2 regions of the Formosa agariphila KMM 3901 genome follow, and region 2 is predicted to be linked to the other one. Evidence: riboswitches for the same ligand, from Rfam matches in the RefSeq annotation. Region 2 holds a riboswitch; the other holds the start of a gene.
The links. Region 2 has a riboswitch for S-adenosylmethionine ahead of BN863_RS01850 (homocysteine S-methyltransferase family protein). Riboswitches for the same ligand answer to the same signal wherever they lie in the genome.

Region 1: it holds a riboswitch for S-adenosylmethionine, as region 2 does, so the genes downstream of both, BN863_RS08045 (Na+/H+ antiporter NhaC family protein) here and BN863_RS01850 (homocysteine S-methyltransferase family protein) in region 2, are expected to answer to the same signal.

Annotation. Positions count from the first base shown of each region.
Region 1 is NZ_HG315671.1:1,856,998-1,861,440, forward strand. Features, by position in the region: gene BN863_RS08040 (DUF302 domain-containing protein) at 1-553, opposite strand, end outside; gene BN863_RS08045 (Na+/H+ antiporter NhaC family protein) at 679-1,983, opposite strand; SAM-I-IV-variant riboswitch at 2,028-2,125, opposite strand; gene BN863_RS08050 (hypothetical protein) at 2,229-3,953, opposite strand; gene BN863_RS08055 (DUF4249 domain-containing protein) at 3,941-4,443, opposite strand, start outside.
Region 2 is NZ_HG315671.1:450,527-454,969, reverse strand. Features, by position in the region: gene metH (methionine synthase) at 1-823, opposite strand, end outside; gene BN863_RS01850 (homocysteine S-methyltransferase family protein) at 849-1,850, opposite strand; SAM riboswitch class I at 1,901-2,018, opposite strand; gene cysM (cysteine synthase CysM) at 2,096-2,989, opposite strand; gene epsC (serine O-acetyltransferase EpsC) at 2,982-3,749, opposite strand; gene BN863_RS01835 (NAD(P)/FAD-dependent oxidoreductase) at 3,841-4,443, opposite strand, start outside.

The DNA of each region.
Region 1 (4,443 bases), 1.4 Mb from region 2:
CAGAGACAATACCTTTTGAACCTTCATTTTCTATAGGATTAAGAACAACAGCCTCACCGGTTGCAGACTCTACAATATTCGCTAGAGCATTTTCAATCATTTCGGTAGACGATACTGTTCCTAAACTGTGTCTGTTGATGATATAATCTACAGAATTATAAGTTACAACTGTATGATTATCTTCATCTGTATAGACGCTAATACGTTGCGGAAGATCTAAACCCGCCTGAATATTATCTTGCATAAGTGGTGTCCCTAAAGCTGGGTTTCCAAAATACACGGTTCTTGTATAATCTAGACTTAAACCCGCGTTTTGAGCATTTGCAGAATGATTCACTTCAGCAACAATTCCAATATTATCATTGGCATTTAAAGTCGCAGTAATCGCATTATATATGTTGGTGGGGTCTTCATTAGTTTCTGAATACCCAATTCCGGCTGTTTCAGGAGTGTCGTTATCGGGGATTTGTGTCGATTTATCATCGTCGCTATCGCAAGATGTAATTAGTAATAGTGCACTAAAAAATATGGATGTAAGTGTTAATGTTTTCATGGTATCTATTTTTAATTACACGCAATGTAAGGAAGCTTGTATTTAATTATTAGCACTATCACTGATAAAATTGACGTGATAACGCACCATGTTCTTGAGGTGTTCTAATACTTATAATTCAGGAACTAAGATGCTCTTAATGGCTTGAAACAGATAAAAGCTACTGTGTAAAATAGTAAAAAGACCAAGTACCACGTATTGCTCACCAAGTCTAAGTAATTTAAACCTTGATTAGAAAAACTAAGAATCATTAATACTTGAGCACCATAGGGCAATACCCCTTGAGAAATACATGAAAAAATATCTAAAATAGAGGCAGTTCGTTTATTATCTAATTGATATTCGTCGTTAATGGTTTTACTAATCGGACCAGCAATAATGATGGATACTGTATTATTAGCAATGGCCAAATTGATGGCACTGACTAAGGTGGCGATTCCAAATTGTGCCGATGTTTTGTTTTTTATGCGTTTTTTAATATTGACTAAAATATAATCGATACCACCATGCTTTTCAACTAATGCAGCTAAACCTCCAGTAAGTAGCGATAATAGGAATATCTCGGTCATGTTTGTAAATCCGGTATAGGTGATATTAGTGGCTTCAAGCAATGTAAAATCGCCATACATTAAACCTAGAACCCCTGCAGATACACTGCCTAAAAGCAAGGTTACAAACACATTAACACCTACTATTGAAAGTATAATTACAAGTATGTAAGGCACTATTTTTATAATGGTGTAACTCTGAACAAGCAATGTTGTATTGTCATCAGATTTTAAGTCCAAACCTTGAAAAATTAAAACGGCAATAGTTAGTAATGCAGCAGGTAACGCGATTTTGATATTCTGTTTGAATTTATCACTCATTTTACAACCTAAAGATTGTGTTGCTGCAATGGTGGTGTCGGAAATCATAGATAAGTTATCACCAAACATACTGCCTCCTAATAATGCTCCACACAGTATGGCTAAATCGGCATTACTCTTTTCTGCAACACTAACTACAATAGGTGCTAGCGCGACGATAGATCCCACGGAAGTTCCTGTAGACACCGATAAAAAACCAGCAATAATAAAAATACCGACATAAATATATTGAATCGCTATATAGTCTAATCCTAGATTTACAATAGCATCTACACTACCAGTTGCTTTAGCAATGGCTGCAAACGCACCAGCGAGTAAATAGATTAAACACATGGTTAAAATCTTATAATCGCCACACCCTTTTAAAAGTGTTTTTATTTTAGAATCTATTGATTGTCTAAAGAGCAGAAAGGCTGCAATAATTCCTATAATTACGGCTATAGGAGAGGGTAAAGCGTAAAAATCGTCTTTATAAATACCAACGCCTAAAAATGTAAATACAAATACGAATAGCGGTATTAATGCTGAAAATTTAGGAGTTCCGGAGTTACTGTTTGCCATTATAATTAATTTTAAGAGACTATAGTAGCAAATAAGTAGAAAGATGAGTTAACATGTGTTCCAAGTAATTGGCTTATCTATTTAGCACCTTGCTCGTTATTGCAGGTTGCTATCTCTTGTCTTGAGATTCTTGATAATTATTTTAAGGGCGCAAAAGTATTTGTTTTAATCAGAAATACAGCTTTAAAATCTGTTAATTTTTTTAATGAATCAATCAGGTGAATAAAAAGAAAACTATGTAATTATTAGTCTTTAACATCTATAGTCTTTTTTATAACCACATGTTTTCCTGAAAGCGTGAAGCCTTCTAACACTATTTCGTAAGTTCCTGTTACACTTGAAGTGTAAAATTCGATATTTTTGGAATTAGTATCCATTACTAATTTAGGCAGCCATAAGAGTTGTTTTCTATAATCTGGAATTCTATTAAAAGCGGTTAGTTCTGTATCGTATTTTGGTGAATAAAAAAGTTTAGAATTAAGTGGAGCATCAAGATTGAGGTATATTTTATTATCAGCGTTACCTTCTAATACAAAATCTCCATTTTTTGTTTTAATATCTATAATTCCATAATAAACACTAGGACCATAAAAATAAGTGTCGCTTAAAATACTTATGCGTTCTATATTTCTAGCATCGTAATTCATAATATCTTCATTATTCTGAATTAATATACCATCAAAAAGCACCAAAGGATCGTAACCAGAATAATAACTTGTTTGGTCTTCAAGTACTTTAAATTTAAGGGAGCCTTTGCTTTTTCGAATAGCTCCAGATTGAATGATTTCGACAAAAGTTTCTTTTAAAGTTGGGAATCTCTTGTAATCATCTAATACGTATTCAACATCTGGCTCAACATAAAACAAAGAAGAAGGTAGCCTATTTATTATACTATCTTTTTTAGAGTTAAAATATGCATTCTCTATTTGGGTATATTTACTTGTAGTTGTTAACCAATCTTTTAAATTTGGATTTAAATACACAGATTCAAAGCGAAGATTAGTAAAATCGTAAACTTCTGGATTATCTAAAACAATTTTGTATTCACTGTTCGTTGTTTTATCTATAACTTGTATTAATACATCTGTGCTCGTATAATTCTCAGATAGACTAAAATAAAAGCGACCTGAATTGTTTGTTTTTACATTCTTTAATATAAACTCTTTACCTGGAATAGAAAGAGAAACAACAGCATTTCTTACCAAAGAATCATTCGATTTATTTTTAACAGTCCCTGATATAATTTCTCCTCTTAATTCAGGTAATGTATTAGAACTATCAATTAATTTTATAATATTTTCACCTTCAACTGTTGAGTTGTTTTTAATTTCTAATGGGGATATTTTTCTTACCGATAAAGCATAATTTCCATTGTATAAATCTACGTTGTTCGTTGTTAAACGAATAGAAGATAAACGCCTAGGTTTTAAACTTTCCGAATTAGTTTCTATTGTAATACCTGTAGGTTCTATTGGTTTAGAATTTACAGCGCTATTTTTAGATTTTGAAATAGCTATAGATTTGGTGTCTTGTATATTAGAATGTTTTAAAAATGGATTTATAATATAGACATCACTAATAAAAACAGCATCTTCATTTTTCATCCATTTTGTATACGCAATGAGTTTGTATTGTCCTGTTTCAATATCAGCAGGAATAAAATAGTCGCCAGACCCGAGCCCCTCATCTAGTTTTAATTTATGGTTAAAAAGGAAGTCTCCATCTTGTCCAATTAATTCTACATATCCAATCTTACTTATACTACTTGGTTTATTGTTTTCAATTAAACTGTAAAAGTTATAATATAAGGTTTCACCAACCAAAAATGTATTCGCATTATGACTTAGATGTACTGTTTCTCTAGGAATTGCATCTAATGTATTAACGTTGACTTGCCCGTAAACAAGAATATTTAAAAAGCACAATAGTATTGTAACTTTTATAGTTTTATGTTTTATTAATCTTCCCAAAATTCTGGTTTTATACTGGTTCCAAATACTGAACAATCCATACAGTTTCGCTTTGCAACGGTGTAAATCGTCGAATCATCGGGATGATCGTATACTGTATATTGACTTGATAAATAATTATATAATTGAAGAGACTGATTGTCGTCGTCGTCGGTTTCAGATTTGTCAAAGGTTTGTGCATCGCAATCAATGATATATGGAGGAATATCAATGCCGATATCTTTATAATTGAAAAATATTCTTTTAGAATCTACTGTAGACACATCAAAATATCCTATAACCTTTTTGTTTTCATTTGTAGTAGAACTAATATTTCCTTGAATAAATCCAGGTTGATTATCTAATAAAACACTATCGTCACCTTGAAGTTCTTTTAAAATCCTGTAAAAATTATAAGCATTTGCAGATTGCACATACTGCCTAACTAAAATACTATATCTGTTTTTAAAAACACTATAATTGTTATGACTTGTAAAACGAATAGGAAAAC
Region 2 (4,443 bases):
AAACCTCCAACATGGTCGGGTTTACAATTCCAATATTTAATCCATGTTTGATGGCGTGGTATAAGAATGCAGAGTTTATTGCTTCACGAACAACGGTGTTTCCTCTAAACGAAAACGACACATTACTCACTCCTCCAGAAACATTGGCGTACGGTAAATTTTCTCGAATCCATTTTGTTGCATTAAAGAAATCTAATGCATTTAAGCGATGCTCTTCCATTCCTGTAGCCACAGGAAAAATATTTGGATCAAAAATAATATCTTGAGGTGGAAACTTAACTTTATCGACCAAGATATCGTAAGAACGCTTACAGATATCTATTCGACGCTGATAGGTATCGGCTTGACCATCTTCATCGAATGCCATTACAACCATGGCAGCACCGTAACGTTTCACCAATTTAGCATGATGAATAAACGCCTCTTCTCCTTCTTTTAAACTGATTGAATTTACTACCGATTTTCCTTGAACTACCTGAAGTCCAGCTTCAATAATATCCCATTTCGAACTATCGATCATGATAGGCACACGAGCAATATCTGGCTCTGAAGCAATTAAATTCAGGAATTTTACCATGGCTTCTGCACCATCTAACATTCCTTCATCCATGTTCACATCGATAATTTGCGCACCACCTTCTACTTGGTCGCGGGCAACATCTAGAGCTTCATCAAATTTTTCTTCTTTAATTAATCGTAAGAATTTTCTAGAACCGGTAACATTAGTTCGTTCTCCTACATTTATAAAATTACTTTCTGGAGTCACGATTAATGGCTCTAATCCAGAAAGACTTAAATATTTAGGCTTATTATTTTTTGACATGCTGTTTTTTCTTTTCGATTCTCAATTAAGCGCTAACAACGGCTTGTCTAGGTTTATATTTTGCAGCAACTTCTGCAATTAGTTTAATATGTTCTGGTGTCGTACCGCAACATCCTCCAATAATATTAACGATGTTTTCTTTTAAATAACTCTCGATAAGCTCTTGCATTTGCTCTGCCGTTTGGTCGTATTCTCCAAAAGCATTTGGCAATCCTGCATTAGGATGTGCAGACGTATAAAACTCTGTTTCGTTAGATAAACGACTTAAGTAAGGCTGTAATTGATCGGCTCCTAAAGCACAATTAAACCCAACACTCAATAAAGGGATGTGAGAGATTGACAATAAAAATGCTTCAACAGTTTGACCAGACAATGTTCGGCCAGAGGCATCAGTTATCGTACCTGAGACCATAATCGGAATTTTAATACCGCGTTCTTCTTGTACTTGATCTATGGCAAACAATGCCGCTTTAGCATTTAAAGTATCGAAAATAGTTTCAACTAAAAGCATATCTACACCACCGTCTAACAACGCTTCTGTTTGCTGATGATAGGCCTGTCTTAATTCTTCGAACGTTACTGCGCGATATTCCGGACGTTCTACATCTGGAGATAAACTTGCAGTACGGTTTGTTGGACCAATACTACCTGCAACAAATCTAGGTTTATCTGGGTTTTCTTTAGTTATTTCGTCTGCTACTTGCTTTGCAATTCTAGCCGATTCGAAATTAAGTTCGTACACCAAATCTTCCATGTCGTAATCTGCCATAGCGATTGTTGTTCCCGAGAAGGTGTTGGTTTCTACAATATCTGCTCCAGCTTCGAAATATTTACGATGAATATCTGCAATAGCTTGCGGTTGGGTTAACGACAATAAATCGTTATTTCCTTTTAATGAAGATAGGTAATCTTTAAAACGCTCTCCTCTAAAATCTTCTTCAGAAAAATTATAACGTTGCAACATGGTACCCATAGCACCGTCTAGTACTAAAACACGTTCTTGTATGGCTTGATAAATATTTGACATTTTTGATGTTTTATATCAGTATGTCATCAGGAAAGAAAGGGATTTCTCTTGGGTTATCTGCCCCTTTGAAAATGGTTTCATTGAGTAGAATGTAGCACCTTCTTTAAGTGTGGTAAAGGGTTGCTAAGGCTTCACCGGGTCTATCCCCTCTGCCTTTCGTGATAACGAATTATTATGATTATGAACTAAGCTGCAAATAAAGGTAATATATATTTATTTTCCTCATATTTACAGCAATTATTATGCTAATTATCGAATAATGGGGACGATAAATAACGATCTCCGCGGTCGCAAATTATAGCTACGACAACTCCGGATTCTAAATTTTCTATAATTTTTAAGGCACTTGCTACAGAACCTCCACTGCTCATGCCTGCAAAGACACCTTCTTCTTTGGCTAAACGCTGCGTGATCATTTTGGCATCTTCTTCACTAACATCAACAACTTGATCGACTTTAGTTTTATCGAAAATTTCTGGCAAGTACGCTTCTGGCCACTTACGAATACCCGGGATTTTAGCACCATCTTTAGGTTGTGCTCCTACTATAGTTATGCTTTTATTTTTTTCTTTTAAATATGTAGATACGCCCATTATGGTTCCGGTAGTTCCCATTGCAGAAACAAAGTGCGTAATTTCACCTTGGGTTGCGTCCCAAATTTCTGGTCCCGTAGTTTTATAATGTGCTTTCCAGTTATCTGAGTTCGAAAATTGATTCAGCATAAAATAGCCTTTCTCCTCATGTAATTTTATGGCATAATCACGAGCACCTTCAATACCAACATCACTAGAGGTTAAAATTAATTCTGCACCATAAGCACGCATGGTTTTAATTCGCTCTTCGGTTGAATTTTCTGGCATAATAAGCACCATATTCACACCTAATAAAGGCGCAATAAATGCTAAAGCAATTCCGGTGTTTCCACTAGTCGCTTCAACTAAAGTATCGCCTTTTTTAATATCGCCACGCTTTAAAGCTTCGTTTATCATATTAAACGCAGCTCTATCTTTTACACTTCCTCCTGGATTATTTCCTTCTAATTTCAGAAATAATTTTACATTTTTATTATCATGTAAATGTGTAACTTCTACTAAAGGTGTTTTCCCTATTTGATCTAAAATACTTTCAGATTTAATCATTCTTTCTAGATCTTATGTTAAACTCCTTTTGGTAAGTTAAGATTGAACCTTGCGGAATAGAAACTGTAACACAAACATTTGCACCTATTATAGTATCTGCACCAATTACCACATCGCCACCTAATATAGTAGCGTTGGCGTAAATGATAACATTATCTTCGATAGTAGGATGACGTTTTGTTGCAGACAAACTCTTTTTAACCTGAACACCTCCTAAGGTTACCCCTTGATAAATCTTCACATTATTTTTTATAATAGATGTTTCTCCAATTACAATTCCGGTGGCATGATCTATGAAAAAAGAATCTCCAATTTCTGCACCAGGATGAATATCTGTACCTGTTATACCATGAGCATATTCACTCATCATTCTAGGAATAGTTGGTACATTTAACTTATGTAATTCATGACTTAAACGGTAGATTGCAATAGCATAAAAACCAGGATACGCTAAATACACTTCTTCTAGACTTTTAGCCGCTGGATCATGCTGCTCGATAGCAATAGCATCTAAATCTAGACGACGTCTTGTACTTGGTAAATTAAACTTAAACGTTTCCCAAATATTAAATGCATCGTCTATACTTAGTTTTCTACACATGTCTAGAAATAGATTCTCTAGATGCTGTAATTCTGTTGCAGGCTCATCGTCGAACATAACATAAAACAAATGTTTTGTGAATGTTGCAATGGAGTCTTTTAATCTAACATTATATGTTTTTGAAACTAGTTTATTTTGCAATTTTGTATCTTCTATCATAAAAAAACGCCTTATTATTTTAAATAACAGTCGGAATTAGTTCAACTAATTTACAGTCTATTTTACAAAACGACTAATTTAAAATTAGATTTTATACAATAGCTTGTACTACTGCTTTTGGAGCTTCTTTACGTGTACCGTCAAAACCATCAATTCCACTCACCGTTGTGTATTTAAGCACATACTTTTTACCTGGATTAATAATTTTATACGCTGATTGACACATTAATGTAGCCTCGTGGAAACCACAAAGAATTAATTTTAACTTCCCTGGATACGTATTTACATCTCCAATAGCATAAATTCCAGGTATGTTTGTTTGATAATCTAAGGCATTATCTACTTTAATTGCATTTTTTTCTATCTCTAATCCCCAATTTCCGATAGGTCCTAATTTTGGAGATAAACCGAATAATGGGATAAAGTAATCTGTATCTATTGTAAACTCTTCATCTGCTTTTTTAACAGTCACACCTTCAATATGATTTTCTCCAGCAACGCCAACAACTTCTGCAGGTGTTACTAAATTTATTTTCCCTAGAAGTTTTAATTCTTGAACTTTTTCTACAGAATCTAAAGCGCCACGGAATTCGTTACGTCTGTGAATAAGTGTTACTTCTGAAGCGATATCGGCTAAAAAGATACTCCAATCTAGAGCAGAATCTCCTCCACCTGAAATTACAACACGTTTATT